Regions from separate parts of the Dietzia sp. IBK-p2-15D genome, predicted to be linked through region 4. Evidence: riboswitches for the same ligand, from Rfam matches in the RefSeq annotation. Region 4 holds a riboswitch; each other region holds the start of a gene.
What was found. Region 4 has a riboswitch for cobalamin ahead of AC3DEV_RS11365 (ABC transporter substrate-binding protein). Riboswitches for the same ligand answer to the same signal wherever they lie in the genome.

Region 1 (6,628 bases), on a different contig from region 4:
CCGGGAGGCCACGACGCGTTCCCAGGCCAGGGAGCGGGCCTCGTGCCAGTCCGTCACCACGCCGCGATACCCGGCGTCGGAGGAGGTCGACGACGACGAGCGGTCCCGCTCCGGATCGGGCACACCCACCAGCTCGACGCCCGGCGCGTGGCGGGCGAGCAGCCGCGCGCGGAGATCGATCAACGGGTCGGCCGGGCCTTTCACGGCCGCGAGGGCGTAGTCGCTGGCTTGCAGGGCCCGGGCGGCCTCGACCGTGATCTGGTCGAGCCCGCCCGAGCCGATGCCCACCACGCGCACGCGCCGCCGGCCGGTGGGGAACTCAGTCACCGTGGGACTCCTCGAGATCGCCCTCCACGTCGAGGTAGACCTGCCGCATCCGATCCATGATGTCCGCGTCGGGCTCGGCCCACATCCCGCGGTCGGCGGCCTCGGAGAGCCGCTCGATCATCCCGCGCAGCGCCCACGGGTTGGACCGGCGCAGGAACTCCTGGTTGGTCTCGTCCAGGACGTACTCGCGGGCGAGCGAGTCGTACATCCAGTCGTGGACCACGCCGGCGGTCGCGTCGAACCCGAAGAGGTAGTCCACCGTGGCCGCCAGCTCGAACGCGCCCTTGTAGCCGTGGCGTTGCATAGCCGCGATCCACCGCGGGTTCACCACGCGGGCGCGGAACACCCGCGTGGTCTCCTCCGCCAGCGACCGGGTGCGCACGGCGTCAGGCGTGGTGGAGTCGCCCACATAGGCGCGCGGCTCGGCGCCGGTGAGCGCGCGGACGGTGGCGATCATCCCGCCGTGGTACTGGAAGTAGTCGTCCGAGTCGGCGATGTCGTGCTCTCGCGTGTCGATGTTCTTCGCGGCGACCGCGATGCGCCGGTAGTTGGTGCGCATGTCGTCGGCCGCGGGGACTCCGTCGAGGCCGCGGCCGTAGGCGTACCCGCCCCAACGGGTGTAGACCTCGGCCAGGTCTCGGTCGTCACGCCAGTTGCCCGCCTCTATGGTCTGCAGGATCCCGGCGCCGTAGGAGCCCGGTGCGGAGCCGAAGATGCGGGTGGTGGCCCGGCGGTGGTCGGAGTGCTCGGCCAGGTCGGCCCGCGTGTGGGCGGCGACGAAGTTGTGTTCGTCGGGCTCGTCCAGCTCGGCGACCATCCGCACGGCGTCGTCGAGCATCCCGATGACGTGCGGGAACGCATCGCGGAAGAAGCCCGAGATGCGCACGGTCACGTCGACGCGCGGGCGGCCCAGCTCCTCGGACGGGACCACCTCCAGACCCGTGACCCGGCGGGAGGCCTCATCCCACTCGGGGCGGACGCCCAGCAGGGCCAGGACCTCGGCGATGTCGTCGCCCGAGGTGCGCATGGCCGAGGTGCCCCAGATCGACAGCCCCACCGAGCTCGGGTACTCCCCGGTCTCGGCGACGTGCCGGTCCAGCAGCGAGTCCGCCATGGCCTGACCGGTCTCCCACGCCAGCCGCGACGGGACGGCGCGCGGGTCCACCGTGTAGAAGTTCCGGCCCGTGGGCAGCACATTGACCAGGCCCCGAAGGGGGGATCCCGAGGGCCCGGCCGGGATGAACCCGCCGTCCAGGGCGTGCATGACGGCGTCCAGCTCATCGACAGTGGCGGCCAGTCGCGGCACCACCTCACGGGCGGCGAACTCGAGCACCTGCGCGACCTCGTCGTCGTTGTCGTCGTCGTTGTCGTCATCGCCCTCGGACGCGCCGTCGCCCGCCTCACCCGCGGTGAGGCCCGCGGCGGCGAGGACGTCGGGCACCGCGGCGACGTCCCACTCCCGCGCGTCCATCCCCTCGACCAGCGCCTTGGCGAGCGCCTCGACCCGGTCGACCTCCTCGGTCGGCGCGCCCTCGGCCAGCCCGAGTGCGCGACGCAGGCCCGGAACCGCCCCGGACTCGCCGCCCCACACCTGCGAGGCCCGCAGGATCGCCAGCACCAGGTTGACGCGCGCCTCGCCCGCGGGCGCCTGGCCCAGGACGTGCAGGCCGTCGCGGATCTGGACGTCCTTGATCTCGCAGAGCCAGCCGTCGACGTGGAGCAGGAAGTCGTCGAACTCCTCGTCCCCGGGCCGTTGCTCGAGGCCCAGGTCCTCGTGCATGTGCGCGGACTGCATGAGCGTCCAGATCTGCGCGCGGATGGCCGGGAGCTTGGCCGGGTCCATCGATGCGATGTTCCCGTACTCGTCGAGCAGCTGCTCCAGGCGGGCGATGTCCCCGTACGACTCCGCGCGGGCCATCGGCGGGACCAGGTGGTCGACGATCGTCGCGTGCGCACGGCGCTTGGCCTGCGCGCCCTCGCCGGGGTCGTTGACGAGGAAGGGGTAGATCAGCGGCAGGTCGGCGATCGCCGCGTCGGTGGCGCAGCCGGCCGAGAGCGCGGCGTTCTTGCCCGGCAGCCATTCGAGCGAGCCGTGCTTGCCGATGTGCACCAGCGCATGCGCCCCGAAGCCGTGGGCGAGCCAGCGGTAGGCGGCCAGGTAGTGGTGGGACGGCGCGAGCTCCGGGTCGTGGTAGATCGCCACCGGGTTCTCGCCGAACCCGCGGGGCGGCTGGATCAGCAGCACCACGTTGCCGGCCTGGATGGTGGCCAGGACGATCTCCCCGGCGTCGTTGACGAACAGGCTTCCCGGCGCCTCGCCCCACGCCTCGACCATCTCCGTGCGCAGCGTCTCGGGCAGGTCCGCGGTCCAGCGCAGGTAGTCCTCGGTGCTGATCCGCACGTGGCTGTCGGTGAGCTGGGCGCTGGTGAGCCACTCCTCGTCCTGCCCGCCCGCGGCGATGAGCGCGTGGATGAGGGCGTCGCCGGCGGCGGTGTCGTCGGCGTAGTCCCCGGCGGTGTCCAGGAACCGGGCGATGGGGCCGTCGTCCGGGCCCAGGTCGTAGCCCTCGTCGCGCATCCGGCGCAGCAGGCGGATGGTCGAGACCGGGGTGTCCAGGCCGACGGCGTTGCCGATGCGGGAGTGCTTGGTCGGATAGGCCGACAGGACCAGCGCGACCTTGCGGTCGGCGGGCGCCACATGGCGCAGCCGCGCGTGGGCCACGGCGATCCCGGCGACGCGAGCGCACCGCTCCGGATCGGCCACGTAGCGGGGCAGGCCGTCGGCGTCGATCTCCTTGAACGAGAACGGCGCGGTGATGATCCGGCCGTCGAACTCGGGGATCGCGATCTGGTTGGCGGAGTCCAGCGGGTTGACGCCGTCGTCTGAGGCCGCCCAGTCCTCGCGGCTCCACGTCAGGCACAGGCCCTGCAGGACGGGAATGTCCAGCGCGGCGATGCGCTCGACGTCCCACGTCTCGTCCTCGCCGCCCGCACGCACCGCACCGGGCGTGGTGCCGCCGGCGGCGAGGACCGTGACGACCAGCGCGTCCAGTGAGCCGAGCGCGTCGAACAGCTCGTCGGGGGCCGAGCGCAGGGAGCCGGCGAAGACCGGCACTCCCACCGCGCCAGCGGCGTCGATCGCGTCGGCCAGCGAGTGGGCGAATCCGGAGTTCCCGCTCACCTCGTGGGCGCGGTAGTAGAGCACGCCCACGCGGGGCAGGCCGGGGGCTTCCGTCGTGTCCGGCCGCGGCGGCATACCCCACACCGGCACGTTCTCCGGCGGCTCGAACCCGGCGCCGGTGAGCAGCACGGTGTCGGCCAGGAACGCGTGCAGCTGCGCGAGATTGCCCGGGCCGCCCTCGGCGAGATAGCGGTGCGCCTCGGCCGCGATGCCGATCGGGACCGTGGACAGCTCCATCAGGTCGGCGTCGGGGGTCTGCTCCCCACCCAGGACCACCACCGGGACGCCCGCGCCGAGCACGGCGGCGAACCCGGCCTCCCAGGATCGTCGGGAGCCGAGGATGCGGACCACCACCAGGTCGGCGCCGACGAGCAGTGCGGGCAGATTCGCCTCGACGTCGAGTCGGGACGGGTTGCCGAGCGTGAACGCCGCGCCGGATTCGCGCGCGGAGAGCAGGTCCGTGTCGGAGGTGGACAACAGGGTGATGCGGGGCACGTCGTGCTGTGCCGCGGCGTCATCAGGGGACGCCAAACGCCGGGTGGGGCGCATGTTCTTCTCCAAACCCTCGTGGAACATGTCGCCGTGGCCGGTCTCCTGGCTTCCGCATCAACGCCGTGCGACCGACCTTCCCGGATCCTGGAGGATCCAGTGGCCTCCGCCCCCTGAGGGACGGACGAGGGTCGCATGACTCCGCGACTACAGTGGCGAGGGCCGCGCCGGCTTTTCCTCCGGCTTCCCGAACACCACGGCACGGGCGAGCCTATCCGGCGCACCCCGCCCGTGGCCGACCGGCTGCCGCGCGTCAGCCGGGGACGGCCATCCCGGTCAGGGGAAGTCCACCACCGCGAGGTTGAGGGGCAGCTCGTTCATCCGCGGCTCCGGCGAGAGGTCCGCGGTGTCGACGAAGGTGCCGGACAGGTAGTCGTCGGCGTCGGCGGTCCGCTGCGGCGGGACCTGCCCGGCGTAGTCGAACCCCTTCAGCTCCTACGGCAGCGAGTCGGCCTCGAGCAGGCTCGGCCCGTCCATGAGCTGGAAGTGCAGGTGCGAGGCGTTGGCGTTGCCGGTGTTGCCGAGCTTGCCCAGCACCTGGCCCTCGGTGACCGTGTCGCCGGGTTTCACCGTGACCGAGCCGGAGATCATGTGTGCGTACATCGCGAACACGCCGTCGCCGAGGTCGAGCACCACGTGGTTGCCGTCCACGTTCTCGACGGTGAGCTTGGAGGCCAGTTCCGGGTTGCTGGCGGGCAGGACCCCCGGCGCGTTGGCCTCCATACCGTCGAGGACCGAGACGACGGTGGCGTCGGCGACGGCGAGGATCTCGGCGCCGTAGTCCACGTAGCTCTCGTTGTGGTTCCTGTCGCCGGTGTAAAACTCGCCCTGGTCGTTGGTGCGCTTCCAGTCGATCGCGAAGCGCTGGCTGTTGTTGAGTTTGCCGTTGACCGACATCACCGAGCTGCGGTGCGGGAAGCCCGGTTCGCAACACCCGTTGAGGGCCACCCAGTTCTCGCCCCGCACGGGCGGCGCGATGACCGGCACGGTGCGGGTGGAGAAGGCGACCGGCGTCGTGAGGTAGTCGATGGGTCCGGGCTCACCGAACGCCGGCGAGGCGGCGCCGGTCCCGTAGAGCTGGTGCAGCACCGCGTCCGGGGCCTGGTCGAGCGAGTCGAGGGTGAAGTCGATGAACATGACCCGGCTCTCCTGCGGCGGGATCTGCGCGGTGTCGACGTACCCGGCGGGCAGGTCGCGCAGGCGGTTGCAGTCACCGAAGACGCAGTCCGGGTCCACGAGAGCGGCGGCGGAGAAGCTGGCGATGACCTTGGTGGGATCAGTGCCGTCCACCACGTCGATCTTGTCCACGCTCGCCGGCACCTTGGTGGCGTTGGTGAGCTGCAGGTCGTAGGCCACGTGGTACTTGCCGTCGGTGCCCTTGAACGGCAGCGGCGGGTTGCCGATGGGAATCATCGTCAGCGCGGTGAACGCGTCCGGGACGGTCACCCCGGCGACGGACCCGGCGGCCGGTGATGCCGTGGTGGTGGCGGCCGCTTCGGCGGCGGCGGGTTCGGTGGCGGCGTCCGACGAGCACCCGGCCGCGACCAGTGCGACTGCGGTGAGGGCGGAGCCGAGAAGGGTGGGTACGCGGCGAGGTGTCACGGTGGAGCTCCGTTTCTTCAGTTGTGAAGAAAAAACTTACCGCCGGGGATCGGGAAATTGAACGCGCGCGTCGGGCTGCCACAATGGCCCCCGTGAGCATCGCCGAACCCACCCGCCGGACCCGTGGCGACCTGTGCCCGGGCGTCCTGCGGCCGTGGCCGGCCTCCGACGGCGCCCTGGTCCGACTGCGCGTGCCGGGTGGCCGCGTGTCACCGGCGGCCCTGTCCGCCCTGCACGGGGTCGCCGTGAGATATGGCGACGACGACAACGTGCACGTCACGACACGCGCGAACCTGCAGCTTCGGGCCCTGCCGATCGGTCCGGACGGGCAGCTGCCCGGCGAGGTGGTGGCGGCGATCGCGGAGACGGGCCTGCTCCCCGCGCCCGGGCACGAGCTGGTGCGCAACGTCCTCGTCTCGCCGATGACAGGCCTGGGCGAGTCGTTCGGCGGGCAGGCCCGAGGCCGCGCGGACCTGCGACCGGTGACTGACGCGCTGGACGCCGGACTGCTGGCCGACCCTGCGCTCGGCGGTCTGCCGGGCCGATTCCTGTTCGTCCTGGACGACGGCCGCGGGGACCTGCTCGACCGCTCCTGCGACCTGGGCCTGGTCGCCCTGGATGCCGACACCGCACAGTTGCGGGTGGGCGACCGCTGGTCCGAGGTGGTGCCGCTGGCCTACGCCTCCGACCGGCTGGTCGGGCTGGCCCGCGAGTTCGTCCGGGCCCGCGGCACCGGCCCGGACGCGCCGTGGCACGTGCGGGAACTGCCCGCCCCCCTCGTCGCGGCCCGCACTGCGGACGGCCGACTGCCGAGCCCGGCCCCGGCGCTGCCGTACGGGCCGGTCGCGGGTTCGGCGGAGCCGATCGAGCACGTCGAGGCGCCGGACGGGATCCTCGACCGCGACCTCATCGCCCGGCTCACCGGCGGCGACGTCGCCGAGCTCATCGTGACCCCGTGGCGCGGGGTGC
Region 2 (7,278 bases), on a different contig from region 4:
TTCTCCGCGACCGACTCGACGACCGCCCGCGCGAGATCCTCCGGGCCGAGCGCGGCCGGATTCCGTCCGCACAACCACGGCAACAGGTCCCGGGAACCCGCGTGATCGCCCCGGATGAGAAGGTCACCCTGCCGCCGCGCGACCTCGAGCAGCGAGGACCCGCCCAGGCATGACCACACCACGGCCGCGTCCCACACCACGGCAGCCGCGAGGTTCCTCCCGGCCAGACGGCGGACGACCGTCACCGTCGCAGCCGTGCCCCCCACGAGGACGCCGGTGAACAGCAGGCCCGCCGCCCTCTGGGCGTTGGCCGTCCGGCCGGGCCGCAGGAGTCGCGACTCCACGACGAGCGCGACCCGGCCGAAGCCCGCGACGGGGTGGAACCGTCGCGGGTCGCCGACGAGGCGATCGAGGGCGAACCCGGCCGCGATGCCCGCCGCGCGGGCGGCAAGCGCGTACCCGTCACCGCGGCGGCGCGTGCACGACGCGCGGTGCGGGTGGGGGTCAGCGCGCGAGATAGCGGACATGCGCCCCCCGCCCGTCGTGGGTCACCTCGGCCTCCACTCCGTACACCTCCCGGATCAGGTCGGCGGTGAGCACCTCGTGGGGCGCGCCGCCGGTCACGAGTCGCCCACCGGACAATACGATCAGATGGTCGCAGAACGTGGCCGCCAGGGTGAGATCGTGCAGGGCGGCGATCACCGTGGTGTCGGTGGCGCGGACCAGGGCCAGCAGGTCGAGCTGGTGGCGGATGTCGAGGTGGTTGGTCGGTTCGTCGAGGACCAGCACACCGGGCTCCTGGGCCAGCGCCCGCGCGATCTGCACCCGCTGCCGCTCGCCGCCGGACAGGGTCGCGTACCGCTGGTCCAGGCGGTCGCCGAGGCCGGTCGTGGCCGCCGCGCGCCGCACCACCCCGTCGTCCCCGGGACCCGGACCCGACCAGGCCGCGCGATGGGGGATGCGGCCGAGTTCGATGACCTCCCGGACCGTGGGGTTCTGGTCGGTGGTCGCCTCCTGCGCCACCAGGGCCACGCGCCGGGACAGGCGTTTGCGGGGGATCGACCGGATGTCCGTGCCGTCGAGGTGCACCGATCCGGTGTCGGGCCGGAGCAGGCCCGTCAGGATGCGCAGGAGCGTCGACTTGCCGGATCCGTTCGGCCCCAGCACCCCGACCATCGTGCCGGGGGCGGGAGCTACGGTGACGTCGTCGAGGATGGTCCGTCCGCGCACGGACCACGAGACGCCTCGAGCCTCGAGGGTCGACGGGGCGGCGGTCATCGGCCGTGTCCCCGTCGCAGGAGGAGCCCGACGAAGGCCGGGACGCCGATGAGTGCGGTGGCCACCCCGATCGGCAACTCCTGGGGCGCGATCACGGTGCGGGAGACGGCGTCGATCCACACGACGAACACGGCGCCCATCAGCGCCGCGGTCGGGACGAGGACCCGGTGTCGACCCCCGACCAGGGCCCGCGCGGCGTGCGGGAGTACCAGCCCCACGAAACCGATCGCGCCGCAGGTGCTCACGATGACGGCCGTGACGAGCGCCGTCACCACCATGAGCACCAGCCGCGTGCGGGCCACGTTGACGCCGAGGGCGGCCGCGGCGTCCTGGCCGAAGGTGAACGCGTCGAGGCTGGAGGTGTGCAGCAGGCACGCCACCAGCCCGAGCAGGACCACGACGCCGCACACCGCCACGTCCGACCAGCGGACGGAGGCCAGCGAGCCGAGCAGCCAGAACAGTACGCCGCGGGTCTGTTCCGCGTCGGCGGCGATGTAGACGACGAACGAGGTCACCGCGGAGAACAGCTGGGTCGCCGCGACCCCGGCCAGCACCACCCGGTCGGTGGTGCCGCCGGACGCGAAGGCCAGGACCAGGACGAAGCCGAACGCGGCGAGCGCTCCGACGAACGCCCCCGTGGTGAGCCCGACCGCGCCCGCGCCGACCCCGAGCACCACCACGAGGACCGCCCCGGTCGAGGCGCCGGAGGAGATGCCGAGGATGTACGGGTCTGCCAGCGGGTTGCGAAGCAGCGACTGCAGGATGACGCCGCACAGTGCGAGCCCCGCCCCGGCCAGGGCCGCCATGAGGGTGCGCGGCAGCCGCAGGTTCCAGATGATCCCCTCCTGGATCCGCGTGAGCCCGGAGTCGGCTCCCGTGAGGCGGGCCAGGGCGGACTGGACGACGTCGGCGGCGGTGAGTCCGGACGGGCCGATGGTGATGACGAGCGCCGTCGACACCGCCAGCAGCCCCAGGCCGCCGAGCCATAGGGTGACCAGCGCGGACGGCCGCCGCAGGGGCGGCCGCCGACGCGGTGGCGCCGGGACCACCGGGGCGGTGGTCCTCTCGGGTGCGAGGGTCATCGGGTCAGTTGGCCGGGTCCGGCTCGGCGAGACCCGGTGTGGTGAGTCCAAGCTCGGTGAGTCCCGCCGCGACGGTCTCCACCCCGTAGATCGTGCGCAGCGACGGGTTCATCTCGGCGCCGGTGATGTCGATGAATCGCTTCTCCCGGACCGCGGCCATCTCCCGGGTGACGGGGTTGGACTCGAGGTAGGCGATCTTGGCCTCCGCGGTCTCGGCGGTCTGGCTCTTGCGGGTCAGGTCGCCCACGACGATCACGTCCGGGTCGCGCTCGGCCACGACCTCCCAGCTGATCTGCGGCCACTCCTGGGTGGTGTCGTCGAAGACGTTCTCCAGGCCCAGGGTGGTCGAGATGAGGCCGGGGGCACCGCAGCAGCCGGCCAGGTACGGGGACTCGGAGTTGGCGAACCAGTACATCGCGGAGACACCGCGGGCATCGACGCTCTCGGCGGCCTCGTCGAGCCGGCGTTGCAGGTCCGCCACCAGCTCGTCACCGGCTTGCGCCACGTCGAAGATCCGGGCGAGCTCGGTGATCTCGCGGTAGAGCAGGTCCGGGGTGAGGGGGGTCTCCCGGACGCCGTCCCCGGAGTCGGCGACCTTGCCCACGCAGTCGGTGGGGGAGAGGTACGTACCCACGCCGAGTTCGTGGAACTGCTCGCGGGCGGCGACCCCGCCCTGGCCGAGGGTGCTGCCGAAGGAGGCGGTGACGAAGTCCGGTTCCACGTCGAGGACGGCCTCCATCGACGGCGCGTTGTCGGCCAGGCGGGGGACCGACCTGTTCACCTCGGCGAACTCGGGCAGGACCGGGTCTGTCCAGGTGGCGGTGCCGACCATCCGGTCGCCGAGGCCGAGGGCGTACAGGATCTCGGTGGAGCCCTGGTTGAGCGAGACGACCCGTTCGGGCGGGGCGTCGAGCTGGACCTGCTCCCCGCAGTTCTCGATCGGATCGGTGCCCGGGCCGGCGATCGCAGCCGGGTCGTGGGCGGTGCAGGAGGTCAGGGTGAGAAGGGTGACGCCGGCGAGGGCGACCAGGGTGGAAGAACGCATGGGTGTGCTCCGAGGTCGCGGGCCTGGAACGCGAAGCCCGGTGATGACCTGGCGGTTGTCACCGCGAGGGCCAGCCGGTATTCGGACTCGGGATCACCTGGACGGAGCGCCTTCCCAGACCGTGCGGCCCAGTGGCATAGTGCCCCGCCATCACCCTCACCGCTGCGCGTCAGTTCCGGATTCGCACCGGATTCCCGCGACCGATCGGTCTCGCTGGCGATCACAAGGTAACACGGGCTCCAGGGTCAGTACGCCAGCCCCATCCGCATCGCGCCCACCGCCTCGGACAGTGCCGAGCGCGCGAGCGGGGTGGCCCCGACGGCGTTGACGAACGGGTGGACCAGCGAATCGTGGCGGCGCAGCGAGACCGGGACACCGGCGTCGGCCATCTTCCGGGCGTACGCCTCGCCCTCGTCGCGCAGCGGGTCGAATCCGCCCGTGGCCACGTGGGCGGGCGGCAGTCCCGAGAAGTCCTCCGCCAGCAGGGGGGAGGCGCGGGGGTCGAGCCGGTCCTCGTCGGACCGGATGTAGGTCTCCTCGTACCAGTCCATGTTGGCCCGGGTGAGGAAGAAGCCGTCGCCGAACAGCTCGTACGAGCGGGTCCGCGCGGACATGTTGGTGGCGGGGACGAACAGCAGTTGGAAGTCCGGCATCTTCTCCCCGGCGTCGCGCGTCTGCTGACAGACCACCGCCGCCAGGTTGCCGCCGGCGCTGTCACCGCCCACCGCGATGCGCGTCGGGTCCACGCCGAGTTCGTCGGCGTGGTCGCGGACGTACCGGAACGCGGCGATCGCGTCCTCGACCGCGGTGGGGAACCGGAACTCGGGTGCCAGCCGGTAGTCCACGCTGATCACCTTGAGCCGGCCCGTCTTGGCGATGTAGCGGCAGGTCGCGTCGTGCGAGTCGACGCTGCCGAGCACCCAGCCGCCGCCGTGGAAGAACACCAGTGCGGGCAGCGTCTCGTCACCGTGGACCGGCGAGTACAGGCGCGCGGGCAGGTCGGCCCGGTCCGGGTCGGTGCCGCCGAGCGGGAGGACGATGTCGGTGACGACGGCGAGGTCGATCTTCTTCCCCGAGACGGTGAACGCCGACCGCTCGACGGCCGAACGTGCCTTCTCGACGGTCAGATCCTCATATTCGCCCTCGGATGTCATCGAGATGACCCGGAGCCCGGCCTGGAAGTGCGGGTCGAGGACCTGGCCGTCCATCCGTCGCGGGGTCCCGCCGACGAGTCGGAGGAGCGGGCCGGGCAGGAACCCGGCAGCGGTCATGACGGCCTTGGTCAGGCGATCCGGGATCGACGGGGAAAAGTCACGGTGGCCGGACATGGGAGAGCGCATGGGCACATTGTGACGCGGATCCCTGGGATGATCGGGGTAATCGGACGAAGGAGCTGATCATGCGTTCAGAACACGACAGCGTGGTGCGGGTCGAGGGCCTGGTCAAGACCTTCGGCCGCGCCCGGGCCCTGGACGAGCTGGACCTGGAGGTGCGCCGCGGGGAGGTCCACGGGTTCCTCGGACCCAACGGGTCGGGTAAATCCACCACCATCCGGATCCTGCTCGGGCTCATGCGCGCCGACTCCGGGCGGGCGACGGTGTTCGGCGGGGACCCGTGGCGCGACGCGGTCGAGCTCCACGCCCGGCTGGCCTACGTCCCCGGCGAGGTGACCCTGTGGCCGCGGCTGACGGGCGGCCAGTGCATCGACCTGCTCGGCCGGGCGCTCGGGGGACTGGACCCGGGCCGGCGGGACGAGCTGATCGAGCGTTTCCGGTTGGACCCGACCAAACGCACACGTGACTACTCCAAGGGCAACCGGCAGAAGGTGTCGCTGATCGCCGCGCTGGCCTCCGACGCCGAACTGCTCGTACTGGACGAGCCCACGTCCGGCCTGGACCCGCTCATGGAGCAGACGTTCCAGGAGTGCGTCCGCGAGGCCGTCGACGGCGGCGCCACCGTGCTGCTGTCCAGCCACATCATGGGCGAGGTCGAGACCCTCGCCGACCGCGTGAGCATCATCCGCGACGGCCGCACCGTCACCTCGGGGACGCTGGCCGACCTGCGGCGTCACACCACGACCGAGGTCCACGCCGTCACCGACGCCGATCCGGGTTCACTCGGGCGCGTGACGGGGGTCGACGGCCTGCGGATCGAGGAGGCCGCCGACGGTCGGTTCGAGGTCCGCTGCCACGTGCCGGCCCCGCAGCTGGGGGAGGTCACCGGCCTCCTTCACGCGGCCGGCATCCACACGCTCACCGCGACCCCGCCCAGCCTGGACGACCTGTTCCGCAACGCCTACTCCGGGGCGGGTGCGGCCACCGGAGACGATGACCGAACGGGGGACCGGCGATGACCTCGCCGTTCGCCGGCACCGGCCTGCTGGCACGCATCGCCCTGCGCACCGGGTGGCGGGCCGCGGCCGCCTGGGTCCTCGGCCTGGCCGCGCTGTACCTCGTCACCGGGCTGTCGATCGCAGCCCTGTACGACACCCCGCAGGAACTCGCCACGTACGGCGCCTCGGTCGGCGAGTCGATGATCATGCTCACCGGCCGGGTGGCCGGGCTCGACACCCTCGGCGGCGTGATGATGAACGAGTACTCGTTCATGGTCGCCTTCGGTATCCCCGTCATGGCGATCGCCCTGACCGCGCGTGCCACCCGCAAGGAGGAGGAGTCCGGACGGTCCGAACTGCTCCTGGCGGGCCGGGTCGGACGGCTCGCCCCGACGGCGGCTGCCCTCGTCGTCGTCGCCGGGGTCTTCACCGTCCTCGGTCTGGCGCTGTGGGCGGCGACCCTCACCGTCGACCTCGACCGCGCGGGCGCGGCGCTGTACGTGGCCTCGATCGTCGCCGCCGGCTGGGTGTACGCGGCCGGCACCGCCGTGCTCGCGCAGGTGTTCGCGCACAGCCGGACCGTGTGGGCGGCGGCGATGACCGTGGCCGGACTGACCCTGATCACACGCGGGATCGGCGACGTCAACCGCAACTGGCTGAGCTGGACCTCGCCGCTGGGCTGGCACGGCCTGACCCGGCCGTTCGGCGAGTCCTCCGTGGTGCCCCTGATCGTCGCCGTCGTCGCCGCGGCCGGGCTCGCCGCGGCCGCGCTGTGGCTCGCCGCGCGCCGCGACGTGGGTCAGGGGATGGTCCCCGCCCGGACCGGCCCCGCCACCGCGTCCCGGTGGCGGGCGTCCCGGACCGGGACCGCCGTACACCAGCACCTGGGCGCGCTGACGGGCTGGACGATCGGCGTGGTGGCACTGATGGCCATGTACGGCGCGCTGATGAACGTGGTGGTCGAGACGATGATGTCCAACCCCGACCTCGCCGTGTTCCTCGGCGACTCGGGCACCGTGGTCGATTCCATCGTGCAGATGCTGGTGGCGTTCACCGGATTCCTCGGGGCCGGGTTCGCGTTGCAGACCCTCACCGGGTTGCGCGGCGAGGAGACCGCGGGGCGACTCGAGATGGAACTGTCCACGGGGCGCTCGCGGTGGTCGTGGCTCGCCGCCCACACCGCGGTCGTCACCGTCGGCACCGTCGTCGTGGTCCTCGCCGGCGCCGCCGCTTTCGGGATCTCCGCTGCCGCCGTGCTCGACGACCCGGACCTGGCGGGACGCATCATCGGCGCCGGGGCGTGGTACGTCCCCGCCGCGTTGGTGTTCGTCGCGATCTCGATCGGCCTGTTCGGCGCATCCCCGAGACTGCAGGTCCTGGCCTGGGCGCCGTTCGCCCTCGCCGTCGTCGTCACCCTCATGGGACCCACGCTCCGGCTCGACGAGGACCAGATGCGCCTGTCCCCGTTCGGCGCGGTGGGCACCGCGCCCGTCGGCCCCGTCAACGCGATCGGCGTGGCCGTGCTCCTCACGGTGACGGTC
Region 3 (7,278 bases), on a different contig from region 4:
GCGGCTTCCAGATGCTCGGCGGGGAGATTTCCGACCCGGACGGCATCGAGGGCGAGCCCGGCACGCGCGTGACCGGCCTCGAACTGCTCCCCATCACCACGCGCTTCGGCGCGGAGAAGGTGCTGCGGCTGCCCACCGGACGCGTGCTGGGCCAGGACGTGGGCGGGTACGAGATCCACCACGGGAGGGTGAGCGTCGGCGGCGGGCGCGAGCGGGTCGACGACGACGAGGAGTTCCCCGGCGGAGCCCGGCGGGGCCGCGTGTTCGGCACCATGTGGCACGGAACCCTCGAATCGGACGGCTTCCGGTCGGCGCTGCTGGCCGAGGTCGTCGGCGGCTGTGGGGGTGATGGCTCCGGCGGCGCGGGTCGTATGCGCCCGGCGTCATCGGTGAGTTTCGCCCGGGCCCGCGAGGCGCGGCTCGACCTGCTGGCCGATCTCGCCGAGGAGCACCTCGACCTGGACGCGCTGCTCGAGTTGGCTCGCTCGGGCGCTCCGGAACTGCCGCTGCTGCCGCCGGGGGCGGACCGATGAGCGTGCTGATCCTGGGCGGGACCGCCGAGGCCCGCGACCTCGCCGTACTGCTGCAGGAGCACGGCCTGCGGTTCTGCTCGTCGCTGGCGGGCCGGGTCGCGCGGCCGCGGTTGCCGGTGGGGGAGGTGCGCGTCGGCGGGTTCGGCGGCATCGACGGGCTGCGGCGGTACCTCACGGAGGCCGGCGTGACGGCGGTGGTGGACGCCACCCACCCCTTCGCCGCCGGCATCTCGGCCAATGCCGCCGCCGCCTGCGCCGCCGCGGAGGTCCCGCTGCTCCGCCTCGAGCGGCCGGGGTGGGCCGCCGCCCCCGGCGCGGAAGGCTGGCACTGGGTGGACGACCACGACGAGGCCTCGGCGACCGCGTCCTGCGTGGGCCGGCGGCCGTTCCTCACGATCGGCCGGCAGTCGCTGGACAGGTTCGTCGGCCCGCTCGCCGGGCACCACGCGCTGGTCAGGGTGGTGGACCCGCCGGAGGTGGAGCTGCCCGCGCCGTGGCGACTGCTGCTGAACCGCGGCCCCTACTCGGTGGCGAGTGAGCGCGAGCTCTTCGCCGACCACGGCGTGGACGTGCTGGTCACCAAGGACTCGGGCGGCGGTCACACGTGGTCGAAGATGGCGGTGGCCGACGAACTCGGCGTGCCGGTCGTGGTGGTGCGGCGGCCCGGGTCCGCGCCGGGCGTGCGAGTGGTGGACGATGCGGCTGCCGCTGCGGAGTGGGCCGGCGCCGCTGACTGACCTGGCCGGAACCCCGGGAACCGCGGTTAGAGCAACTCGATGTGGATCTCCCGGATCCGGTCATCGTCCACCGTGTAGCGGCCGCGCAGATGCAATTTCACGGTCTGCCCCTCGTCCAGCGACGTTCCCATGAAGTTCTTCACGTCGGCGCGTGCGGTGAGCGTGTTGACCACCGTGACGGTGGCCGTGTCGCCGCTGACCTCGATCTCCTCGGGCGTCATGCGGTCGACGAACGTACTGGTCATCGCGCGGTAGGTGTCGAGGTAGGCGGAGAGTCCGTGCTGCGTGCCGGCGGCGGAGTGCAGGACGACATCCTCATCGAGCACGGCGGCCAGATGGTGGGGGTCCTCACTGTTGTACGCGTCGAAGTAGGCGGTGATGACGTCGCGCACGCTCATGGGGTCTCCTCGGTGGTCGTCACGACCCTGGCGGTCATTGGGACCGGACGCGGGGTCTACGCATATTCGGCCAGAACGCGCCCGCGACCGCAAGGGGCCCGGTTAGCCGAGTCGGGCGGGCCGGCGCGCGGGGGCGAAGCGCCGCGCGTGCGCCGCGAACCGGGCCGCCATCGCCGGATGCCCCGCCCAGTGCGAGTGCAGGTAGGAGGCGTGGACCGACCCGCTGACGAAGCCCTCCGGTCCGGCGCTGCTGGTCCAGGCGGGAGCCGCGCCCGGCCCGTCCGTGCTGGGCACGCCCGCGTGAGAGCCCGCCGCGCCCCCCGCCCCAGCCGGCGGGTTCACGGCCGTGCGGTGGAACTCGTGGCCGGTGACCTCGGTGCCGGCGGTCGCCAGGACGCTGTCGGCGACCGCGGTCGACCGGCGGTAGGCCAGCGTGAGCCGCGGGGCCATGGCCGCGTCGGCGTCGACCGCACCGACCATGGGGACACCGTCGAGGGTGCAACAGAGGTAGAGCAGGCCCGCGCACTCGGCGACGGTCGGCGTCCCGGCGGCCGTCGCCGCGCGCAGTGCCCGCAGCATCGGCTCGTTGGCGGCGAGGTCCGCAGCGTGGACCTCGGGGAACCCGCCCCCGAGGTAGATCCCCGCGGCGGTGTCGGGCAGTGCCTCGTCGGACAGCGGGTCGAACGGCACGACCGAGCAGCCGGTCGCCTCGAGCAACTCGACCGTCTCGGCATAGCGGAACGTGAAGGCCCGGCCACCGGCCACGGCGATGAGCCGGCGGCCCTCGTCGTCGTCGACCTCGTGGGCTCGGTCACCACCCAACGCCACGCGCGCCGACCACGCCTCGCCCGCCAGCGGCGGCGCCTCACGCGCGATCCGCATGACGGCCTCGAGGTCGATCGACGCCGCCACCTTCCCGGCCAGGTGGTCGAGCGACCGCGCGGCCTCCGGGCGTTCGGCGGCGGGGACCAGGCCGAGATGGCGGGAGGGGGCGGTGACGTCGTCGTCGCGCTGGAGGACGCCCAACACCGGGATGCCGAGTGGGGCGAGCGCGCGGCGGACCTCGTCGGAGTGGCGGACGGAGCCGGCCTTGTTGAGCACCACCCCGGCGATGCGCACGGCCGGGTCGTAGGAGGCCATCCCCAGCACCACCGCGGCGATGCTGCGCGAGGCGTGGGAGATGTCCACCACCAGCACGACGGGGGTCCCGGTGAGCGCGGCGACGTGGGCCGTGGAGGCGAACCCGTCGCCGCCGATGTGCCCGTCGTACAGGCCCATGACGCCCTCGATCACCGCGACGTCGGCGGGTCGACCCGCGCCGGCGCCGTGCAGCAGCAGCGGCACGATTCGCTCCTCGCCCACCAGGTGCGGGTCCAGATTGCGGCCCGCCCGCCCGGTGGCCAGGGCGTGGTAGCCGGGGTCGATGTAGTCGGGGCCCACCTTGTGCCCCGAGACCTCCAGCCCGGTGCGGCGCAGCGCGGCCATGAGGCCGGTCGCGACGGTGGTCTTGCCGTGCCCCGACGCCGGCGCGGCCACGACGATCCGCGGCAGCGCGGTCACCATTCGATGCCCCGCTGACCCTTCTGCCCGGCGTCCATCGGGTGTTTGACCTCGGTCATCTCGGTGACCAGGTCGGCGACCTCGAGCAGCCGGGGGTCGGCATCGCGGCCGGTGATCACCACATGCTGCCGGCCGGGGCGGTTCGCGACGGTGGCGACCACGTCGTCGACATCCACCCAGCCCCATTTCATGGGATAGGTGAACTCGTCGAGCAGGTAGAGGTCGTGCCGCTCGTCGGCGAGGCGCCGCTTGATCTCGGCCCATCCTTCGGCGGCGTCGGCGGCGTGGTCGTCCTCGGTGCCGTCCTTGCGCGACCACGACCACCCCGAGCCCATCTTGTGCCACTGGACCGGCCCGCCCTCGCCGGTCTCGTCGTGCAGGCGGGCGAGGCGTTCCATGACGGTCTGCTCGCCGATGCGCCACTTGGCGGACTTGACGAACTGGAACACCCCGATGTCCCAGCCCTGGTTCCAGGCGCGCATCGCCAGGCCGAACGCGGCGGTGGACTTCCCCTTGCCGGGCCCGGTGTGGACCATGACCAGCGGCCGGTTGCGGCGTTGGCGGGTGCTGAGCCCGTCGTCGGGCACGATCTCCGGCTGTCCCTTGGGCATCAGGCCACCTCGTTCCGGGGGTCGACGCCCCGGGGGCGCGCGGTGCGGGCGCGGGCTGTGTGAACGTCGACCGTGTCGGTGAGTCCCTCGGCGGTGACCTCGCCCAGTGGCACGTGCTCAGCGCCCAGGTGCCCGGCGAGCTCGGAGGCCAGGCCCATCCGGAAGCGGCCGGTCTCGCAGTCCACCACCACCGAGGCCACGCCGAGGGAGGCCAGCCCGGTCGCCGCGGTGCGGGACCTGGCGAGGGCGTCCGGGCCGTGGGTGGCGCGGCCGTCGGTGACGACGACGAGGAGGGCCCGCCGCCGCGGATCGCGGACGCCTTCGATGCGCAGGACCTCGGCGGCGGTGAGCAGTCCCTCGGCCAGTGGGGTCCGGCCGCCCGCCGGGAGTTCCGCGAGGCGGGTGGCCGCGATGTCGACCGACGAGGTGGGCGGCAGGGTCACGTGGGCCGCGGACCCGCGGAAGGTCACCAGTCCCACCTTGTCGCGGCGGCGGTAGGCGTCCAGCAGTAGGGAGAGGATCGCGGTCTTGACCTGCTCCATCCGGGTGCGGGCGGCCATGGAGCCGGAGGCGTCCACGCAGAACAGCACGAGGTTGGACTCGCGGCCCTCGCGCACCGCCGAGCGCAGGTCCTCGGCGGCCAGCCGGAGTCGGCCACCGTTTGGGCCGGCTCCGCGACCGCGGGCGGACTGCTGCGGCGCGGCGGACCGGATCGTGGCGGGCAGGTGCAGGTCGGACCCGGTGAACGCGCCCTCGCCGATGCGCCGGCCGCTGGTTGTGATGGCCCTCGACCGGCGGCCGGCAGCGCCCTGGCCGGTACCGGCGACGGCGAGCAGGCGGGTGCGGTACGGCGCCGCGGCCGCGGTGACCGTGCCTGGCTCGGGCGGGGTGGGCCCGTGTGCACCGGGCTCGGAGGCGTCGGCGGTCTGGCCGTGGGCATCGTCGTCCGATTGGCCGCCCGATCGGCCGCCCGCCTGGTCGGTGCCCGCGGTGCCGGAGTCGTCGCCAGCGCCGGGGCTGTCCTCGGTCTGCTCGGTCTGCTCGGGCGAGTGCTCGTGCCCGGCGTGCTCGGCCGAGGCCCGCGCCGGGGTCGACTCGGCGTCCGGGGTGTCTGCCGACGCGGACTCGTCTGCGGACTCCGACTGTTCGGCGTCGTCGGCCGGCGCGGTCTCGTCCCGGGGGTCGGGATCGGGCTCGTCGTCGTCGCCCAGGAGCCGTTCCAACAGGTCCTCGTCGAGGCCCGGCGCATCGAACGGGGCACGACGGCGGCGGTGGGGCAGTGCCATGCGCGCGGCGACGCGGATGTCCTCGCGGGTGATCCGGGTCCGGCCCTGCCATGCGGCATGGGCGGCGGCGGTGCGGGCGGTGACGATGTCGGCGCGCATGCCGTCCACGTCGAAGCCCGCACACACCCGGGCGATGGTCGACAGCGCCCAGGGGGTCAGCGTCACCCGGTCGAGCACGCGCCGCGCGGCGGCGATCCGCTCGCGCACTGCGGCCTCGTCGGCGGCGTGGGCGGCGACGAGTCCCGCCGGGTCGGCCTCGAACGCGATCCGGCGGCGCACCACCTCGGCGCGCAGCTCCGGGTCCCGGGGCGCGGCCACCTCCACGGTGAGGCCGAAGCGGTCCAGCAGCTGCGGTCGGAGCTCACCCTCCTCGGGGTTCATGGTGCCGATCAGCACGAAGCGCGCGGCGTGCTCCACCGAGATGCCGTCGCGCTCCACGGTCACCCGGCCCATCGCGGCGGCGTCGAGCAGCAGGTCCACCACGTGGTCGTGGAGCAGGTTGACCTCGTCCACGTAGAGCAGTCCGCGGTGTGCGCGGGCGAGCAGGCCAGGTTGGAACACGGTCACACCGTCGGCGAGCGCACTCTCCAGGTGTAGTGATCCGGTGATGCGGTCCTCGGACACCCCGATCGGTAGCTCGACCAGGCGGACCGGCCGCCGCTCGGTGGGCGCGTCGTGGGGGATACGCCCGTCCGGGGTCTCGGAACCGCGGTCGTCGGGTGCGGAGGAGAAGCGGTCGCCGGTGACGACCTCGACCTCCGGCAGGATCCCGGCCAGGGCGCGGACCATCGTGGACTTGGCCGTGCCCTTCTCACCGCGGATCAGCACGCCGCCGACCGCCGGGGACACCGCGGTCAGGGTCAGGGCCAGCGACATGTCGTCGGAACCGACGACAGCGCTGAAGGGGTAGTGCAGTGGCATGGGGGCTCCCGCTCTCGTCTGCCAGGCTGGTCAGCGCGAGGCCGGTCTCCGGACTTCCCGGCTCATCTCGGACGTGCGCGCGGGGCGCGATCGCCTGATAGGCCGGGTTACCGTAGCGGGCCCTGTGCCGGATTCTCACCGGCTTCCCTGATTCTCCCCTCCGCTCCGCCTGTGGCGGGTCGTGGGGCACCTCGTGCTGTGGGGTCTGTTCGGTTGTGTGGTGCTTCAGGCTAGCCCAACGGCCTGTCCCGGGGCGCCTCAGGTGTCGCGGTAGGGTTCCGCGTCATGAATGCACGGGTGGTGGTCGTCGGCATCGGCGGCGACGGGTGGGCGGGGCTCGACGAGGCCCGCCGCCGCGCCGTCCTGGGCGCCGATGTGGTGCTCGGCGGGGAGCGTCATCTGGCGATGATTCCGGGCGACGTGACGGCCGAACGAGTGCCGTGGCCGCGGCCGCTGCGGGACGGATTGCCGGAGCTCCTCGAGCGATTCCGCGGGCGCTCGATCGTGGCCCTGGCCTCGGGCGATCCGCTGGTCGCGGGGATCGGCACGACCCTGATCGATGGGCTGGGCGCGGATGCGGTGGAGGTGCTCCCGGCGGTGTCCTCGGTCGCTCTGGCCCGCGCCCGGATGCGGTGGCCGGCCGAGTCCGTGGCGGTGCTGCGCGACCACCGCGGGCTCGGTCGTGAACTGGCACCGGGGCGGCGTGTGTTGGTGCTCTCGGCCGATCGGCACACGCCGGGAGAAGTCGCCGCGACGCTCCGGGGCGCCGGCTTCGGGGGGAGCGCGATGACCGTGCTCGCCGATCTCGGGGGCCCGGCCGAAGCGCGATTCAGCTGCCCGGCGCGCGACTGGTCGCACGGTCGCGAGGTGCCCGCGCTGCACGTCCTGGCGGTTGAGTGCGTGGCCGATCCCTCCGCCCGCCCGCTCGGGCTGGCGCCGGGATTGCCCGACGACGTCTTTGAGAACGACGGCCAGCTCACCCGCCGCGACCTGCGTGCTTCGGCGCTGTCGCGGCTCGCTCCTTCGGCCGGCGAGCTCATGTGGGACGTGGGCGCCGGCGCCGGGTCGGTGGGCATCGAGTGGATGCGCGCGCACCCGTTGTGTCGGGCTGTCGCTGTGGAGGCCGATCCCGAGCGGGCGGCGCGTGTCGCGCGCAACGCCGTGCGGCTCGGGGTGCCGTCGTTGGAGGTCGTCAACGGCCGCGCCCCGCAGGTTCTGGACGGCCTGCCCCG
Region 4 (7,278 bases):
TTCGGCCGGGACAGCGTGCCGATGGGCGAGGTCTCGGTCATGCCCCACGCATGGGTGATATTGATCCCGTACTTGTCCCGGAACTTGCGGATCAGTTCCGCCGGGCAGGAGCTGCCGCCCACGACGACGGAGCGGAAGCTCGACATGTCGATGGGATGGTCGACCGAGTACGCGTCGACCGCCATCCAGATGGTGGGCACGGCGGCCGCGAGGGTCGGGCGCTCACTGGCGATCATCGCCGCGAGCGGCTCCGGCTGCAGGAAACGCTCCGGCATGAGCAGCGACGCCCCCACCATGAACGCGGCGTACGGCAGGCCCCACGACATGGCGTGGAACATCGGCACGATCGCCAGCACGTTGTCGTCGACCGAGATGTCCATGCCGTCCGACATGCACACCTGCATCGAGTGCAGGTAGATCGAGCGATGCGAGTAGACGACGCCCTTCGGGTCGCCCGTGGTGCCCGAGGTGTAACACATCGCGGCGCCGTCGTTCTCGTCCACCTCGGGCCACTCGAACTCCGTGGGCTGCGCGGCGAGGAGCGCCTCGTAGTCGTGCACCCGGATCCCCTCGGGGGCCTCCAGGTTCGCGGCGCCCCCACCGGTGACGAGGACATGCTCGACCGTGGAGAACCGCGGCAGCAACGGCTGCAGCAGCGGGATCAGGGTCGGGTCGACGATGATGACCTTGTCCTCGGCGTGATTGGCCACGAACTCGAGCTGATCCGGGAACAGGCGGATGTTCAGGGGGTGCAGCACCGCGCCCATCGACGGGATCGCCAGGTACGCCTCCATGTGCTCGGAGTTGTTCCACTGGAACGTCGCGACCCGCTGGTCACCGTCAACCCCGAGAGAACGCAGCGCATGGGCCAACTGTGCGGCGCGCTTGCCCAGGTCCCCGAAGGAGATCTTCCGTGGGCCCTGATCGGTCCAGGTGGTGATGACCGCATCGGAGTGGACGGTCGAGCCGAACTGCAGGATCGTGCTGATTTTCAGCTGCTCCGGCATCATCGTGCTGCGCATGGGGGCTCCTTGATCGAGGGGTGGCGTCTGTCACTCTCGGGACGAGACTACCTGCCGTCCACGACCTCCCCGGTCGATGTGCGACTACCCGTCGAGGTCGTCGAAGACGGCCTGGACGGTCCGCATCGCCGAGAGGGCCGCCGGCGCACCGCAGTACCCCGACGCGTGGATGACCGCCTCGGTGATCTCCTCGCGGGTCAACCCGTTGGTCAGCCCGCCGCGCACGTGCCCCGCCAGCTCGGCGTCCGCGCGCAGTGCCACGAGCATCCCGATGTTGAGCAGGCTGCGGTCCCGGCGGCCCAACCCGGGCCGGTTCCAGATGTTGCCCCACACGTTCTCGGTGACCACGTGCTGGATCGCCTCCGACGCCGTCCCGGCAGCCCGGTCCATGGCCCGGTCGACGAAGGCGTCGCTCATCACCTCGCGCCTGGTCGCGAAACCCTGCTCGCGCAGATCCGCGGCCGAAGGCCCCTCGCCTGCAGAACTCGTCGTCGTCGTCATCTCCACGGTCCTCTCCCACTGCCGACAGGTCTTGTGTCCATCCTCCCCGGACCTACGCCACCACCTCCGCGCGCCCTCGGCCCGCCCCGGCCAGACGCGGGGACGGCTCGGACGGGGGCGGCGCCGGAGGCACGCAGATGGGCGGACGCGGCGGCGGGTGGGATACCCTCGACAGGTCCGGCCACCAGCGTCGGACCCCGCGGCAACTCGGCGGAAGTCGGTGCGAATCCGACGCTGTCCCGCAACTGTGATCCCGTCTCAGGACGGGCGAGCCAGGTCGGCCGGTTCCGCGGCAGCCGTACGTACTGACCTCGGACGAAGGACGGTCGCGTGCAGCGGCCCAGGCCGCGGCCCGAGCTGTTTTCGTCCTCCGAATCACGGAGGATGCCATGCACCATCCACGAGCCCGCCGGGCACGAGCCCGCTCACTGCTGCTCGCCCCCCTGGCCGCCCTGGCGCTGGTCGCCACCGCGTGCAGCGGCACCGGCGGCGACGAGCCGGCCCCGGCCGACCAGACCTCCGCCGCGGCCGACGAGCCGCAGGCGATCGTCTCGCTGGCCCCCACCACCACCGAGATGCTCTACGCCGTCGGCGCCGGGGACAGCGTCGTGGCGGTCGACGAGCGGTCCGACTTCCCCACCGACGCCCCGGTCACCGACCTGTCCGGGTACACGCCCAACCTCGAGGCGATCCTGGCGTACGCCCCGGACCTCGTCGTGCTCACCGACGACACCGGGGACATCGTGGCCGGCCTCGAACGCTCCGGCGTCGAGGTGCTGCAGCTGCCCGCCGCGCAGACCCTCGACGACACCTACACCCAGCTCGAGCAGGTCGGGGCGGCCACCGGGCACATCGGCGAGGCCGCCGAACTCGTGTCGCGGATGCGTGGCGAGATCGACGAGATCGTCGCCTCGGTGCCGGATCGCGAGACGCCGCTGACGTACTTCCACGAGCTCGACGACACCTACTACACCGTCACCGACGACACCTACGTCGGCGAGATCTACTCCCTGCTCGGCCTGACCTCGATCGCCACCGGCGACGACCCCTACCCGCAGCTGTCCGAGGAACTCATCCTCGAGGCCGACCCGGACCTGGTGTTCCTCGCCGACGGCCAGTGCTGCGGCGTCACCCCCGAGGTCGTGGCCGAGCGGCCGGGCTGGGACGGACTCACCGCGGTGCGCGCGGGGCGCGTCCATGTGGTGGACGAGGACCTGTCCAGCCGGTGGGGCCCGCGGGTGGTCGACTTCATGCGCGAGGTCGCTGAGATCGTCACCGCGGTGCCCGATGCCGCGCCGGAGACCGCGGGGAGCCCCGCGAACCAGCCCGCCTCGTGACCCGCCCGTCGCCCCGCCACGCCCTGGTGCTGGGCGGGGCGACGCTGTTGCTGGCCGCGGCGGTCCTGCTCGGCACCCTCATCGGCCCGGCCGGCCTCACCCCGGGCGGCGTGGTGCTCGAGCTGGTGGGCCGGCTGCCGCTGGTCGACATCGACTCCGGGTTCACCGAGCGTCAGCAGGTCATCCTGTGGGAGATCCGCATCCCGCGCGTGGTGCTGGGCGCGATCGTCGGCGCGATGCTCGCGATCGCCGGGGCCACCTACCAGGGCGTGTTCCGCAACCCGCTCGCCGACCCGTACCTGCTGGGCGTGTCCAGCGGGGCGGGGCTGGGTGCCACCCTGGCGATCGTCGTGGGCGGCGCGATGGGCTCGGCGATGGTGCCGCCCGCCGCGTTCGCCGGGGGCATGATCGCCGTGCTGGCCACCTACACCCTGGGCCGCAGTGTGGGCGGCGGACGCAGCGAGGTCGTCATCATCCTCGCCGGCGTCGCCGTGGCGGCGTTCGCCAGCGCCATCCAGACGTTCTTCATGCAGCGCCACGACGAGACCCTGCGGCAGGTGTACTCGTGGATGCTCGGCCGGCTCACCACCAGCGGCTGGACCGACGTGCGGACCGTGCTGCCGTACGTGATCGTGGCGGTGGCGGTGATCGCCCTGTTCCGGCGCACCCTCGACGTGATGGCGGTCGGCGACGCCGAGGCCGCGACGCTGGGGATCGCCCCGGCGCGGGTGCGCCTGGTCCTCATCAGCGTGGCCACCCTCGGCACGGCGGCGGTGGTGTCCGTGTCGGGCCTGATCGGGTTCGTGGGCATCGTCATCCCGCACGCCGTGCGGATGCTCATCGGGCCCGGGCACCGGCTGCTGCTGCCGGTGTCGCTGCTGGTAGGCGCGGCGTTCCTCATCCTGGCCGACGTGGTCGCCCGCACCGCGATGAGCCCGGCCGAGCTGCCCATCGGCGTGGTCACCGCCGCGATCGGCGCCCCGTTCTTCCTCATCGTCCTGCGCCGCAGCAGGGGGCACATATGACCACCACGCCACCCACGTCACCCACACCACCCGCGGCGGCCGCGTCGGCCGCGCCAGTCGCTCTGGCCTGCCGCGACCTGCACGTCACCCGGGACCGCACGGCCATCCTCCACGGCATCGACCTCGCCGTGGACGCCGGATCGTGGGTATCCCTGGTGGGCCCCAACGGCTCCGGCAAGACGACCCTGCTGTTCGCACTCGCCGGGCTCATCCCCGCCGCCGGCCACATCGAGGTCGACGGGCTGACCCCGCGCCGCGCGGGTCGCCGCAGGGTGGCACGGACCGTGGCGATGATGCCGCAGCGCCCGGTCGTCCCCGAGGGGGTCACGGCGCGCGAACTCATCGGGCTCGGCCGCACCCCGCACATCGGCCGGTTCGGCACCGAGACCGCCGACGACCACGAGGTCGTCGACCGCGTCATCGACCGCCTGGACCTGCACGACCTGGCCTCGCGCACCGCCACGACGCTGTCCGGCGGCGAGCTGCAGCGGGTGGTGTTGGGCCGCTCGCTGGCCCAGGAACCGCGGGTACTGCTACTCGACGAGCCCACCAGCGCGCTAGACATCGGCCACCAGCAGCAGGTGCTCGACCTGGTGGACTCCATGCGCCGCGAGACCGGCCTGACCGTCGTGGCGGCGATGCACGACCTCACCTCGGCCGCCCACTACGGGCAGCGGCTGGTGCTGCTCGACCGGGGCCGCGTGGTGGCCGACGGCCGGCCCGAGGAGGTCCTCACCGTCGAGCGGCTGGCGCAGGTCTACGACGCGCGGGTGGAGGTCCTCGACCGCCGCGACGGCCGCGCCGTGTTGCCGCTGCGCGAGGCGGGGCCGGACCCCGCGCCCGGGTCGGCGCCCGGCGCGGCGCCGGGGGCGGGCGTCTGATGGAGGTCGTCCTGCTGGGGACCGGCGCCGCGGACGGCTGGCCCAACCCGTTCTGTCGGTGCCCGTCGTGCGAGGAGGCACGCCGGCTCGGCGTGGTGCGCGGCCAGACCTCCGCGCTTGTCGACGACGAGCTGCTGATCGAGTGCGGACCGGAGGCGCCCGGCTCGGCCGTGCGGCTCGGACGGTCTCTGGCGGCGGTGGGACATCTGCTCGTCACGCACGCCCACGCCGACCATCTCGGACCCCAGGTCCTGCTCTTCCGCTCGTGGGTCCCCGACGCCGGCGAGCTGGAGGTGGTCGGCCCCCCGGACGCGCTCGACGCGTGTCGGCCCTGGGTGGGCCCCGACGACCCGGTGCGCTTCGTCCCCGTCACCGCCGGCGACCGGCTCAGGGTGGGCGCGTACGACGTACGTGTGCTGCCCGCCCGGCACCGCGTGTTCCGTGACGGCGACGCGGTGCTCTACGACGTGACCGGGCCCGGCGGCGCCCGCCTGCTGTGGGCGAGCGACACCGGGCCGTGGGACGACGAGTGGTTCACCGCGCTGCGCGGCGCCCGCTACGACGCGGTCTTTCTCGAGGAGACGCTGGGCGACCGCGAGGAGATCTCCCCAGCCCACCTGGGCCTGGACCGGTTCGGGGCGATGCTCCGGCGACTCCGCGACGTCGGGGCGGTCGACGAGCGGACCGACGTGGTGGCCGTGCACCTGGGCCACCACAACCCGCCGCCCGACGAGCTGGCCGCGCGCCTGTGCGAGCACGGCGCGCGGGCCGGCGTCGACGGCGAGGTGATCAACCTCCGGACCGGGTGCTAGCTGGGGTCTCCGCGATGACCATCCGCACCAGACCCGCGAGGGTCGAGCCCATGAGGACGACGAGCCCCACGATGAGGACGGCCGATCCCGTGTCGGCGAAGGTCTGCAGCACGATCCCGAGGTAGACCACCGCCACGCCGGCCAGGACCCACACCATCAGCCGTTCGCCCTCCCGGTAGAGGCGTTGGGCGTTGGACTCGGTGATCTTCCCCGGGTAGTTGAGCACGTTGGGTGTGGTCGACAGCCGGGCGAGGAGAGTGCCGACGACCAGCATGATCCCGGCGAGCCAGAGCAGGCTGGACCTGCTGCCGAAATCGTCCGGCTCGCCGGTGAAGTCGAAATGCGTCGGCACCACCTCCGGCAGGGAGGGGTAGCGCCAGAGGACGAAGGCCGTCAGCACCACAATCCCGAGCAGCGACGCAGTACGCAGACCGCGGGTCACCGGTCCGGTCGCGTAGTCGGGGACGGGGCGGGTCCTGGCCATTGCGCCGAGGCTACCCAGGTGCTGGTCCGGGCTCTGTGTCGGAGTCGCGGGATACTCTCGCGGGAGTAGGTGGGATCCACCTACTGAGTCCTCACCGCCCGCCCATTCCGCACATTTTCGGAGGTAGCCGTGACCAGCCACTCTGCGTCGTCACCCCGCCCCCACTCGCCGGGAGAGAAATCCCGCGCCCTGGATGCCCGGACCGAAGCCGACGCCGGGATCGCGCTCGCCCGGTTCGAGGCGCTGCACCGGACTCGCGACGGCCACCGCCGTCGCCTGTCGCTCCAACCGCTGGGCGCCGATCCCACCGCTGCCGCGCCCGCGGGCTGGGCCCGGGACCGGTCGGGCATGCTCGTCGCTGCCGGGTCCACAGCCCAGCCCATGACCCGCACGCAGACCCTGCAGGATCGTCAGAAATTGCTGTGGCAGGCGGTGGCGAAGATCGTCGGCGCCGTGTTCTCGGCAGCGATCGGCGTGGGTATCGGCGGGGCCATCCTGTCGGGAATGGCGGGCTGAACCATGGGTTCCAGGGGGAGTATCGGCTGTTTCGGCGTGGTGGGGCTGCTCATCGTGGTGTCGATGATCATCAGCCTCATCGTCTTTCTCGTGGGGACGGCGGCTGCGCTGGCCGGGCTCGCCGGTGCCGGGTGGCTGTTGTGGTCCGCATTCTCGGATCTGAGCAGGCGCAGTCGGCTCGGCTCCGGATCCGACCCGCTGCAGGCCAGCGGCGCGCGGGCCCACGACATCGCGGCGGCCTCCCACACCGAGGCCCGCGAAGCGCTGTCCTCCACACTGGCCTCGTGGCACCAGCTCACCGTCACCCGGGCCATCGGCACCCCGCTCCAGGGCAGGTTCGACCGGCTCGAGCACCAGGCCTTGGCGGATCCGGCGTTCCAGGACCTGCTACTGCGCGCCGAGACCACCCACGCCGAGTCGGTGATCGCCACACCCACCACTGCGCCAGAACTCGCCCGTCAGACGGTGGAGATGGACCAGCTCACCGTCGAGATCCGCGAGGCCGTGCACAGGATGGGCCGCGGCTAGACCTACTCGGTCGGCGCCCACTCGCCGCTGGCTCCCCGTTCGAGGAGATCAAACGCGTCGTCGAGGAGAGCCGCCATGTCGGTCTCCGACTGCGGCCCCGCCGACGGGCTGGCGGCGGACGCGTCGTCGTCGCTTCGCCCGTCACCCGCGCCCGCCAGCGGCTGACACCGAC

Region 1: it holds a riboswitch for cobalamin, as region 4 does, so the genes downstream of both, cobN (cobaltochelatase subunit CobN) here and AC3DEV_RS11365 (ABC transporter substrate-binding protein) in region 4, are expected to answer to the same signal.
Region 2: it holds a riboswitch for cobalamin, as region 4 does, so the genes downstream of both, AC3DEV_RS10120 (ABC transporter substrate-binding protein) here and AC3DEV_RS11365 (ABC transporter substrate-binding protein) in region 4, are expected to answer to the same signal.
Region 3: it holds a riboswitch for cobalamin, as region 4 does, so the genes downstream of both, AC3DEV_RS09985 (magnesium chelatase subunit D family protein) here and AC3DEV_RS11365 (ABC transporter substrate-binding protein) in region 4, are expected to answer to the same signal.

What each region holds. Positions count from the first base shown of each region.
Region 1 covers NZ_JBYMTK010000006.1:144,329-150,956, reverse strand. Annotated here, with positions in the region: gene cobF (precorrin-6A synthase (deacetylating)) at 1-327, opposite strand, end outside; gene cobN (cobaltochelatase subunit CobN) at 320-4,003, opposite strand; cobalamin riboswitch at 4,076-4,271, opposite strand; gene AC3DEV_RS10085 (M23 family metallopeptidase) at 4,493-5,659, opposite strand; gene AC3DEV_RS10080 (nitrite reductase) at 5,752-6,628, shown strand, end outside.
Region 2 covers NZ_JBYMTK010000006.1:152,823-160,100, forward strand. Annotated here, with positions in the region: gene cbiB (adenosylcobinamide-phosphate synthase CbiB) at 1-527, opposite strand, end outside; gene AC3DEV_RS10110 (ABC transporter ATP-binding protein) at 505-1,278, opposite strand; gene AC3DEV_RS10115 (FecCD family ABC transporter permease) at 1,275-2,360, opposite strand; gene AC3DEV_RS10120 (ABC transporter substrate-binding protein) at 2,365-3,405, opposite strand; cobalamin riboswitch at 3,461-3,638, opposite strand; gene AC3DEV_RS10125 (alpha/beta hydrolase) at 3,651-4,745, opposite strand; gene AC3DEV_RS10130 (ABC transporter ATP-binding protein) at 4,805-5,758, shown strand; gene AC3DEV_RS10135 (ABC transporter permease) at 5,755-7,278, shown strand, end outside.
Region 3 covers NZ_JBYMTK010000006.1:119,787-127,064, forward strand. Annotated here, with positions in the region: gene AC3DEV_RS09960 (cobyric acid synthase) at 1-533, shown strand, start outside; gene AC3DEV_RS09965 (cobalt-precorrin-6A reductase) at 530-1,270, shown strand; gene AC3DEV_RS09970 (nuclear transport factor 2 family protein) at 1,297-1,668, opposite strand; gene AC3DEV_RS09975 (cobyrinic acid a,c-diamide synthase CobB) at 1,771-3,231, opposite strand; gene cobO (cob(I)yrinic acid a,c-diamide adenosyltransferase) at 3,225-3,839, opposite strand; gene AC3DEV_RS09985 (magnesium chelatase subunit D family protein) at 3,839-6,046, opposite strand; cobalamin riboswitch at 6,069-6,255, opposite strand; gene cbiE (precorrin-6y C5,15-methyltransferase (decarboxylating) subunit CbiE) at 6,332-7,278, shown strand, end outside.
Region 4 covers NZ_JBYMTK010000007.1:182,643-189,920, reverse strand. Annotated here, with positions in the region: gene AC3DEV_RS11375 (long-chain fatty acid--CoA ligase) at 1-1,022, opposite strand, end outside; gene AC3DEV_RS11370 (carboxymuconolactone decarboxylase family protein) at 1,107-1,523, opposite strand; cobalamin riboswitch at 1,685-1,823, shown strand; gene AC3DEV_RS11365 (ABC transporter substrate-binding protein) at 1,913-2,860, shown strand; gene AC3DEV_RS11360 (FecCD family ABC transporter permease) at 2,857-3,885, shown strand; gene AC3DEV_RS11355 (ABC transporter ATP-binding protein) at 3,882-4,766, shown strand; gene AC3DEV_RS11350 (MBL fold metallo-hydrolase) at 4,766-5,578, shown strand; gene AC3DEV_RS11345 (DUF1648 domain-containing protein) at 5,556-6,062, opposite strand; gene AC3DEV_RS11340 (hypothetical protein) at 6,192-6,578, shown strand; gene AC3DEV_RS11335 (hypothetical protein) at 6,582-7,106, shown strand; gene AC3DEV_RS11330 (TetR/AcrR family transcriptional regulator) at 7,109-7,278, opposite strand, start outside.